Linked DNA regions of Chelatococcus sp. YT9. The protein of the gene in region 1 interacts with the protein of each later gene in a pairwise test. Links are inferred from orthologs where the notes say so. Each region holds a gene or a part of one and is shown on either strand. Other genes may lie near its edges.

Evidence for each region. The genes of interacting proteins can lie anywhere in the genome.
Region 2: the proteins of gltA (region 1) and yegS interact in binary tests that used the Escherichia coli proteins (3 or more experiments, as listed by UniProt). The link is inferred for Chelatococcus sp. YT9 from one-to-one orthologs.

What each region holds. Positions count from the first base shown.
Region 1 is NZ_JAHBRW010000001.1:4,054,962-4,060,364, forward strand. Bases 1,016-3,975 are described here. They hold gltA (citrate synthase), read right to left. Parts: upstream 3,162-3,975; coding sequence 1,869-3,161; downstream 1,016-1,868. Other genes in these bases: lpxB (lipid-A-disaccharide synthase), read left to right, coding at 1,016-1,797; gltX (glutamate--tRNA ligase), read right to left, coding at 3,535-3,975. In the rest of the region: KIO76_RS18740 (LpxI family protein), read left to right, coding at 1-389; more of lpxB, read left to right, coding at 631-1,015; more of gltX, read right to left, coding at 3,976-4,956; KIO76_RS18760 (ComEC/Rec2 family competence protein), read left to right, coding at 5,293-5,403.
Region 2 is NZ_JAHBRW010000001.1:2,594,045-2,599,473, forward strand. What follows is about bases 1,194-4,179. They hold yegS (lipid kinase YegS), read right to left. Parts: upstream 3,177-4,179; coding sequence 2,211-3,176; downstream 1,194-2,210. Other genes in these bases: KIO76_RS11845 (lipid kinase), read right to left, coding at 1,194-1,263; KIO76_RS11850 (phosphatase PAP2 family protein), read left to right, coding at 1,537-2,292; KIO76_RS11860 (Lnb N-terminal periplasmic domain-containing protein), read right to left, coding at 3,183-4,179. Also shown: KIO76_RS11840 (DegQ family serine endoprotease), read left to right, coding at 1-266; more of KIO76_RS11845, read right to left, coding at 355-1,193; more of KIO76_RS11860, read right to left, coding at 4,180-4,196; phosphoserine phosphatase SerB, read right to left, coding at 4,258-5,190; tRNA (adenosine(37)-N6)-dimethylallyltransferase MiaA, read left to right, coding at 5,239-5,429. UniProt on the Escherichia coli protein: In vitro phosphorylates phosphatidylglycerol but not diacylglycerol; the in vivo substrate is unknown.

The sequences.
Region 1 (5,403 bases):
TCGCGCGCGGCCTTGCAGTGCTCGATTCTCTCTCGCCTTTCGATGTCGGGCAGGCCACGGTCATCTGTGCGCATTGGGTCGCTGCCATCGAGGGTCCGGAGGGCACCGACGCCATGCTGCGGCGTGTGCAGAAACTCCGCAGAGGGCCGCGCCTGCGCGCCACCCATGGCGGAGTGCTGGTGAAGACAGCCAAACGCGACCAGGACCTCCGTGTCGATCTGCCGACGATCGGGCCGCGTACCGTCGTAAGAGCTGCTGCGGCGGGCCTTCAAGGTATCGCTGTTGGCGCGGGTACGACATTGATCGTCGAGATCGAACGCACAATCCGGGAAGCAGATCAGCGGGGATTGTTCCTGCTCGGGGTCGATCTTCCCCACCGATCCCCCTAGCACCAAAGCGACATTGCTCGTGACGTTCGGATCTCGACGGTCGTTTAAAGGTGAGCGGCGCATCCGATCTCTCGTAAGCGCCCCCTTGAGCATATTCAGGAAATGAGCGATGCGATTTTGCGTCCTCAAGTGCGCAAAATCAAAGATATAGAGCATTTCGCCTGGAGCGGATTTCAACGAGAATGCTCCTGGAGGCCGCTGGCGGCGGTAGGACTATGCGTCGGACGACTGAGGAGAGGGCATGCCCGCGCGAATTTTTGTGGTCGCTGGAGAGGAATCCGGTGATCAGCTCGGAGCCCGGCTCATGCAGGCTCTCCGCCAGCGACTGGCGCCCGATGGCGTGCTGTTCACAGGCGTCGGCGGGCGCGCCATGGAGGCTGAGGGGCTAGAGAGTCTCTTTCCTATGTCGGACATAGCGGTCATGGGTTTCGCGGCGGTCATCGCACGGCTGCCAACGTTGATCAGCCGCATTAAGGCGACCGCCGAGGCCATCATCGCTCAGCGACCCGATCTGGTCGTCATCGTCGACAGCCCGGATTTCACGCACCGTGTGGCGCGGCGCGTCAAAGCCGAGCTGCCCGATCTGCCTATCGTGGACTACGTCAGCCCCACTGTCTGGGCGTGGCGGCCCGGGAGGGCACGTAAGATGCGGTCCTATGTCGATCATGTACTGGCGCTGCTGCCCTTCGAGCCGGCCGCGCATGCCCGTCTCGGCGGTCCCCCGTGCACCTATGTCGGTCACCCTCTGATCGAACGTCTTGACGTGTTACGCCCGAGCCGTGGAGAGCGGATCGAGCCGCCCTATGACGTCGAGCCACCGACCGTGCTCGTTCTGCCCGGCAGCCGACGCTCCGAGGTGACGCGCCTCATGCCTGTCCTGGGCGAGACGGTGGCTGCCGTTTCGGCGAAGGTTGGACATGTGAACTGGGTGCTGCCGGCGGTACCCCACGTTGCGCCGCTGATTGAGCAAGGCTTACTATCCTGGCCAGTCAAGCCCACCGTCGTCGCCGGCGAGGCGGCCAAATATGCGGCATTCCGATCCGCGACCGCCGCGATCGCCGCTTCGGGAACCGTCACGCTCGAACTTGCGCTGGCACGTGTTCCAACGGTCGTGGCCTACAAGGTGTCACGGCTGGAGGTGCAGGTGCGGCACTTCATCATCGTCCAGCATGCAAGTCTGCCAAATATCATTCTCGACGAGCCCGCCGTGCCCGAATTCCTGCAATGGAACTGTACGGTCGAGAACCTCGCGGGCGCGCTTCTCCCCCTGTTGTCAGCCTCTCCGGAACGCATGGCCCAGCTCGCCGCCTTCGATCGCGTGGCAGCTGCCATGAGCATTGGCGCGGCTCGTCCAAGCGACAGGGCTGCCGAAGTGATCACGGACGTTTTGCACTCGCGGCGATCGTGAGCGGTGCCCTGGTGGTAACAAAAAAGGGGCCTGAACGGCCCCTTTTCCATATCGTTGACGGAGTTCAAATATCAGGAGCGCTGCGCCATCGGCAGATAGTCGCGCTGGGGAGCGCCGATATAGAGCTGGCGCGGACGGCCGATCTTCTGGGACGGATCCTCGATCATTTCCTTCCACTGGGCGATCCAGCCAACGGTGCGCGCCAGCGCGAAGAGCACTGTGAACATCGACACCGGGAAACCGAGCGCCTTCAGCGTGATACCCGAGTAGAAGTCGATGTTGGGATAGAGCTTCTTCTCGATGAAGTACTCGTCGTGCAACGCGATGCGCTCCAGCTCGAGAGCGACATCGAGCAGCGGATCGTCCTTGATGCCCAGTTCGTTGAGCACCTCGTGCGTCGTCCGCTGCATGATCTTGGCGCGTGGATCGTAGTTCTTGTAGACACGATGGCCGAAGCCCATGAGGCGGAACGGATCGTTCTTGTCCTTGGCCTTGGCGATGAATTGGGGGATGCGGTCGGGTGTGCCGATCTCCGCCAGCATCTTGAGGGCGGCTTCGTTGGCGCCGCCGTGCGCCGGTCCCCACAGGCAGGCGATGCCGGCGGCGATACAGGCGAAGGGGTTCGCCCCCGACGAGCCGGCAAGGCGAACGGTCGAGGTTGAGGCGTTCTGCTCATGATCGGCGTGCAGGATGAAGATGCGATCGAGCGCGCGCGCGAGGACCGGATTGACCACGTACTCCTCGCAGGGCACGCCGAAGCACATGCGCAGGAAGTTGGACGTGTAATCGAGATCGTTCTTCGGATACACGAAGGGCTGGCCGACCGAGTACTTATAGGCCATAGCCGCCAGCGTCGGCATTTTGGCGATCATCCGCATGGACGCGATCATCCGCTGCTGCGGATCGGAGATGTCGGTCGAGTCGTGATAGAAAGCTGAGAGCGCGCCGACCGATGCCACCATCACGGCCATCGGATGCGCATCACGGCGGAAGCCTTGGAAGAAGCGGTTCATCTGATCGTGAACCATCGTGTGGCGGGTCACCACGTAGTCGAATTCCGCCTTCTGGCTTGCCGTCGGCAGTTCCCCGTAGAGAAGAAGATAACACGTCTCCAGGAAGTCGCCGTGCTCGGCGAGCTGCTCGATCGGGTAGCCACGATAGAGGAGAACACCTTCGTCACCATCGATATAGGTGATGGCGGATTCGCAGCTCGCCGTTGAGGAGAAGCCCGGATCGTAGGTGAACATCCCGCTATGTTTGTACAAGGCACCGATATCGGCGACGCTAGGGCCTATCGTGCCGTCCTTTACAGGAAGGTCGATGCCCTTTCCGTCAACAGTCAAGGTGATTGCCTTGTCGCTCATGGATATATCCTTCTGCTCAAACGCAGCGAAGCCGTCACAGCCAGACCGCATGCACGAGCTTGGAGGAAGTGATCCACGCTCGAGAGTGCGCCAGATTTCAAAAGGTTAGCGCAGGAAACGTCGTGACGTGCAACGATCACGTTCAATCTCATGCCCTTGCCCATGAAAGTCATAAAAGCTCAACGGCAATGAATGTCGAGCCGTTCCTGACCCACCCTGGTGGGTCTTCGGCCCATTTTGGATCTGCAATTGACTCCGCGAGATAAGAAATCACGCGGAATCAATGGCTTGATGCCAGTATCCATCGAGATCCCAGCCCGCCCCGAACATGCTCTAGCTCATCCACGACCATCGTTCAAGCTGTCGGAATGGCTCAGGGCAGCTGATCGCGGATACGGCCTAAACTTTCATCACGTCCAAGGACTGTCATGACATCGAAGAGACCCGGTGAGGTTCCGCGACCGGTCAAGGCGGCACGCAGCGGCTGGGCCAATTGACCGAGCTTCAGCCCCGCTTCGGTGGCCGTCGCCCTCACCGCGGCCTCAGTGGTGTCGTTGCTCCAATCGTTGATCCCTTCCAGAGCAGGGAGCACCAGCGCGAGCCGCTCCTTACCCTCCGCATTGAGAAGAGCCTTTGCCTTGTCATCGCAAACGAGGGGCCGCGACGCGTAGAGAAAAGAAGCGCTGTCAAGCAGTTCAACCAGAGTCTTGGCACGCTCCTTGAGCCCCGGCATTGCCGCGAGCAGCTTCTCACGTAGGTCGGGAGGCAACGTGGGTCCGAGGCCGCGCGCCGGCCCGAGCTCCGGCAGGATATCTTCCAGAGCCCGAACGAGGGCCTCGTCGTCGGCGCTGCGCATGTAGTGACCGTTGAGGTTCTCCAGCTTCGCAAAGTCGAAGCGGGCGGGAGAGCGTCCGATAGAGCCCAGGTCGAAAGCCGCGATCATCTCGTCGGTCGAAAAGATCTCCTGATCGCCATGGCTCCAGCCGAGGCGGACCAGATAATTGCGCAACGCGGCCGGCAGATAGCCCATGGAGCGATAGGCGTCGATACCGAGCGCGCCGTGACGCTTCGAGAGCTTGGCGCCGTCTGGCCCATGGATCAGGGGAATATGGGCCATGATGGGCACGTCCCAGCCAAGTGCCTCGTAGATCTGCTTTTGCCGTGCGGCGTTGGTCAGATGGTCGTCCCCGCGGATGATATGCGTGACACCCATGTCGTGATCATCGACGATGACCGCAAGCATGTAGGTCGGCGTGCCGTCAGACCGCAGCAGAACGAGATCGTCCAGATCTTTGTTCTGCCAAGTGACACGGCCCTGCACCTGGTCATCGATCGCGGTCTCACCTTCGGTCGGCGCGCGCAACCGGATCACGGGCTTGACACCGGCCGGCGCGTCCGAAGAGGGACGATCCCGCCAGCGCCCGTCGTAGCGCAACGGTCGTCCTTCGCGGCGAGCCTCCTCGCGCATGGCCTCGAGTTCCTGCGGCGTCGCATAGCAGTAATAGGCGCGTCCGCGCGCGAGCAGATCTTCAGCGACCTCGCGGTGCCGCGCCGCGCGGGAGAACTGGTGAATGGCATCGCCATCCCAATCGAGCCCGAGCCAGCTCAGGCCATCGAGGATGGCGGCGATGGCCGCTTCCGTAGAGCGTTCGCGATCGGTGTCCTCTATTCTCAACAGCATCTTGCCGCCGTTCCGGCGGGCATAGAGCCAGTTGAACAGGGCCGTGCGGGCGCCGCCAATATGCAGGAAGCCTGTCGGCGAAGGCGCGAAACGCGTAACGACGGTTCCGGTCATCTCAGATATGTGCTCTCTTGTGCCAAAGCGATGACCGTGGCGGTTCGAACTCGCTTCCGCCGACGGTCGGGCGTCGTTTAGCATGATGCCGGGCCGGGGGTAAGAAGCTCTTTCCCTCACCGGAGGCCATCGTTCCACTGGTTTGTTTCTAGTTCCGCCGGCGGCGGCCGATCTGGTGCTGTGCGTCCGGGAATATGTTTCACGTTCCGGTGCTTTCAAGGCCGGCGCTTTTGCCGGCCGATCACGTGTTTGTTCGTTCCTTGCGTTTCTGCATTTCAGAACCCGACCGTTGCAATCTGGCCCGTAGCCAGCCGTCCCCCAGAGCGTTTCGCACGTATGGCCCGCCAAAAGAGCCGCGCGATCATTGTCGCCGATGATAGCCGACCGCCGCGTCCGGCGGTGGGCAGCCTGCTGCCGGGGTGGCATGTCTTCACCGCCGACCAAGCG
Region 2 (5,429 bases), 1.5 Mb from region 1 along the record:
TCACCGACGACCTGCGCCGCCGCTACTCGATCAAGGACGAGCTGAAGGGCGTAGTCGTCACGCGCGTCGATCCGAATTCCTCAGCTGCCGACAAGCGCATCCAGAGTGGCGATATCATCATGGAAGTCGGCCAGGAGTCGGTCTCGTCGCCGGCCGACGTCACCAAGCGTGTCGAGGCCTTGAAGAAGGATGGCAAAAAGTCAGCGCTCCTTCTCGTCGCCAATGCTCAGGGTGAAGTGCGCTTCGTCGCCGTCACCATCGAGTAGACAGGGCGGAGCGGCGGCTTTCCGCAACAGCGACACCAGGCAGAACTCGTCATAATGGCCGTCCCCGGAGTTCGGGGCGGCCATTTTCTTAGGCCAGCGGACGCGTGTACACCTCGACGGCTCCCGGGATGACATGGAAGCTCGCCGGGGTCTTGCCCGTGAGCTCTCCATCGGTGTTGATGCTGCGAGGCCGGCGTGTCTCGACTGTGCAGGCCGTCGTGGTGAAGGTGTAGACGTCGCGCCATCGTCCGTGAGTGCCCTGCTTCAAGGCGGGGAGCAGCGCCAGCAATTGCCACCAGTGCTCGACGCCAAGACTGTAGACGTGCAGCAAGCCGTCATCCGGTCGCGCGTCGAGGTCCACGGTAAGGCCCCCACCATAATGCCGGCCGTTCCCAACCGACACCTGGACCGTACGGATGACCTCGCGTTTGCCGTCATGCTCGATCGTCACCGTGAAGGGTCGCATCCGGGCCAGGATGCGCAGGCCTGCCAGCGCGTAGCCCAGGGTGCCATAGCGCTTCTTGGCGTCGGCCGTCAGTTCGTGCGCGAGGTCGGCGCTGAAGCCGATACTGGCGACATTGAAGAAAGGAACGCCGTTCACCTCACCGAGATCGATCGGACGGTGATGCCCTTCGACGATAATTCCGGCCGCGTCGATCGGCGAGGCGGGTATGGCAAGGCTTCTGGCAAGATCATTGGCGGTGCCGAGCGGAAGGATCCCGAGCGGCAGATCGGTCCGCGAGAGGGCGGGGGCCGCCCTGTTCAGGGTGCCATCGCCGCCGCCGATGATGACACAGTTGCACCCTGAAGCGCGTGCGTTGTCGATAGACACCGCGACGTCAAGCGGATCAGCCTCCATGAGCTCGATGCCGCCGGCGCGAAGGCGATCGAGTGCTGCCTCCGGAAGGGGATACCCGTTGCGTGCATGGCGATTTATAACGAGCAGGGCCTTGCGTGCGGCTTCTGGCAAGATGATCTCCACGTGGAGCTGCGCCATGTCAGTGGATGCCTCACGGCATGGGCGCTGTTTGACGCTCTGTTGAAGGGATTAAAATTGTCCTGAAGACGGGAAGTGCGGGACAGCCGCTTCACTGCGGAATGCGGGCCTCGCTCTGGTAGAAAGCTGCATCCCTTGAACCGGCTCGAACCCTGCGGGGTGACGACATTGCTTTTGTGGCCTCAGAAGGGGTGCTCCGAACCAAGTCTACCTCTATCTAGAGATAGATCGTGGAGCGTCCATGGCGTCGCAAGGGCATAAGGAGGACAAAGCTTGGGCTTCGATTTCACGGCCATATCGAAAGGGGCGCTGCGCGAAGTCGGCCTAGTGATTGCTCTCCTGGTGGTGGCGGGCGGGATCCTCGGCTTCCTTGCGGTTGCCGAGGAAATGCGCGCGGGCGAGCTGGAGGCGTTCGACACGGGGATTCTCCTCGCCTTGCGCAATCCTGCTGATATTGCTGATCCCATTGGTCCGCGGTGGCTGGAAATCGTCATGCGCGACATCACCAGCCTTGGCGGCATTCCGGTGCTGGTGCTGATCGTTATAGTGGTGATCGGTTATCTCATACTCGTGCACAAGCGCGCCATTGCCTTATTGATCACTGTATCCATGGGGGGCGGACTTCTTCTCGGACATCTTCTCAAGCTGCGTTTCGACAGGCCGAGGCCCGACCTTGTGGCCCATCTCGTCGATATCCATTCGCTCAGTTTCCCGAGCAGCCATGCGATGCTCTCTGCCATTACCTATCTCACGATTGGCGTGCTCCTGGCGCGGGTTGAGAAGCGGCGCGTCGTTCGTATGTATATCCTCGCGGTTGCAATCGGGCTGACGCTCCTGGTCGGCTTGAGCCGGCTCTATCTGGGCGTGCACTGGCCGAGCGACGTGCTGGCGGGCTGGTGCGCCGGGGCGGCTTGGGCCATGACGTGCTGGCTGGTGCTGGTTTTCGCTCAAGGACGGTGGTCCGCTCGCAGCGACGTTGCGCCCTTGGCGCCCGAGCCTGGCCCGAGAAGTGCTGTCGAGCCGAGGTGAACAGCCAGCGCACGGCGCTGGCAGACCGCGCGGAACAGCGTCGTGTGCATCGGCTCACCGTCGAGATTGACGTGCAGGACCTCATCCGATGTGAACTCGATCCAAGGGCTTCTAACGCGCACCAGCAATTCTTCGATACCAGCCGCGCCCTGGCTGAGCAGGCGGCTGAGCGCGTCCAGACGCTCCTCCGCGCCGAGTTCCGGCAGGATCATCAGATCGAGCAGGCCGTCGTCGATCAGCGCATCGGGGCAGAGCGGGATGCCCCCGCCTGCCTGGCGCCCGTTGCCGATCGCAAGGGCAAGGAAGCGTCCCTCCCATTCAAAGTCCTCAGCGATGAAACGCCCACTGTTCGACGAGAGCTCCCGAAACCGGCTAAGCCCTGTCAGCAGATAGGCGAAGCCGCCGAGACGGCGCTTCAGTTCGGGATCGGTTTCCACCGTCACGCGGGATCCAAAGCCGCCGGTCATCACATTGATGAAGTTCCGCTCGTTGATGCGCCCGACATCAATGATGCACGCTCGCCTTTCCACCGCGATCCGCAGGGCGGCGGTCATATCGGCGACGGGTATGTCGGCTGAGCGGGCGAAATCATTGGCCGTGCCGAGCGGCAGAATACCAAATGAGCAACGATCCGGCGGACGTGCCGTCAAACCAGCTGAAAACACCTCATTGACGGTGCCGTCGCCACCGCCCGCCACAATGACATCGACGTCGCCCTGGCGCGCGGCCTCCACGGCCTCCTGCGCCATCCGCGCCGCATCGCCTGGTTCATAGGTCACCCGGACGCTGACGCCGTGGCCGTCCCGCCGCAAGGCGCGGACCGCGTGGCGCACCTCCGCGTTACCAGCCGCCTTTCCGTGAAGGATGACGCGGATGTTGGTCATGATCCATCACCTGTTGCCGTGTGTGATCGCGGTCATGGGTTCAGGGATGCCGGGCACGTTGGCACGGATGGCCTGGGAAAAGTCCGGGTTTGCGTCAGCCGCGATAGCGCGTTCCGTGATCCGGCCTCGTGCTCTGAGTTCGGCCACGCTGTAGTTGGTCTCGAGGCCGCCAACATCGTGGATATATTCCGGCAAGTAGCCTGAAAGTACGAGCCGGTAATCCATCGGCAGGCCCGGCACGATGCGGTTCACCATTTCATAGACGATGGTGGTGCAATTGGCCGTGATGGTGTTGTAGAAGCGCGGTCGCTGCCTAAGGGCATTCGCCGCCTCGGCATAGGCGAGAAACAGAGATCTCGCGGCCTCCTTGGGCATGCGAATCCGGTAGATATAGGTGTCCTCACCGCGCACATTCGGTCGCAGCCGGATAATGTCGCGCTCGTCGGCGGCGACGATGCTTGTCTCGAATTCCTTGAAGAAGCCGCCGATCTCCGAGAAGCTCTCGTTCTTCTCCTTCCGGATCTCGACCGAGAAGACGACGTACTGGCCGTCGGCAAAGCCGAAGGACACCAGGGTGTGGGCGATGCCTGGCCGGCCCCAGTAGGACAGCACCATGTCGACCGAAGTCAGGGTGTCGAGATCATACCTGCGTGTTTCCCAGCGAGGCGTATAGTCCGTCTCCGTGCGCCATTCAAAATCGCGAACGTTATGCAGCGTGACGCTATTCCCGTTGATCTCGGCTGAAAGCATCTCGCCGACGTCATCGGCCCATTCCCGGTTGTTTGAGGGCTTGATGGTGCTCCACCACAGGCCAAGCCCGACGAGCACGACGGCGTAGGGAAGGAGCGGTCGCCAGTCTCCCCGAAGAACCATGACGATGGTGCCCAGCGAGAGCACGCACCAAGCTGCGATCGCGGCGTATCGCCCATATGGGCCGACAGGCAGGCGGAACCATAATGCCCCGGACCACCAGATCCCGCAGAGAATGATCGCGACCGTGAGCAGGGCGACCGCGATCATGCGCAAACCCCACAGATACCGAGAGCGGCCGCGCGCGGCGGCGGCGGTGTCGTTTTGCAGCTCAGTCGGTCGGCCTGACGAATTCATCGCTGCGATAGCCCTGAGCAAAGAGGAGGGCGGTGAGATCGGCATGGTCGAGGCGCGCGTGAGCGGCAGCGGCCACGGCTGGTTTGGCACGGAATGCTACACCAAGGCCAGCTTCTCCGAGCATCGCGAGATCATTGGCGCCGTCGCCGATAGCCACCACCTCATGCGCGGCGAGCCCGAATTTTTCACGCAGCTCCTGCAAGGTGGCGAGTTTCGCTTCCCGTCCGAGGATCGGTTCCTGGACCTTTCCGGAGAGTTTGCTGCCCTCGGTCAGGAGCTCGTTGGCGCGGTTCTCCTGGAAGCCGATGGCCGCGGCGATCTTGGTGGTGAACAGCGTGAAGCCGCCCGAGACGAGGCAGGTATAAGCCCCCCGCGCCCGCAGTGTCGCAATGAGCGTCAGACCGCCTGGGGTCAGGGTGATGCGCTCGGCGATGATACGATCAACCACGCCCACATCGAGACCGGCGAGGAGGGCGACGCGTTCGCGCAACGCCGGCTCGAAGGCGATCTCGCCGCGCATGGCGCGCTCGGTGATGGTCGCGACCTTGTCCTTCAGCCCCACGAAGTCGGCGAGTTCGTCGATGCACTCCTGACCGATCATGGTTGAATCCATGTCGGCGAGGAACAGCCGCTTGCGCCGCTCCGCCTGCCGCTGGACGATGACATCGATCGGCAATCCATCGAGCGCAACATGGGCACGCTTCGCCATGACGCGCGGATCCGGGTCCGCGCCGGTCTCGACCGCCGGGTGGAAGGGTATGTCAACCGCGATCGCCGGATCGAGCCGAGCGGGCAGCCCGGCTTCAGGGAGGGCTTGCGCCACGCGTGCGATAAGGGCATCGCTGAGGAGATCGCTTCCCGGGGCCGCGACCAACGTCGCGACATGCGTCTGGGTGGTGTCGGTCATGCGGATAGGGTGGCCATGCAAACGGGGTGAATGGGAAAGGACGTTGACGTGACGGAAAGACTGCGAACCATTCTCATCGCAGGGCCAACCGCGTCAGGCAAGTCCGCGTTGGCCATAAGCCTTGCGCGCCGCTGTGGCGGCATCGTCATCAATGCGGATTCGATGCAGGTTTACCGCGACCTCCGGATCATTACGGCGCGGCCGAGCGTCGAGGATGAGGCGGTCGTGCCGCACGCGCT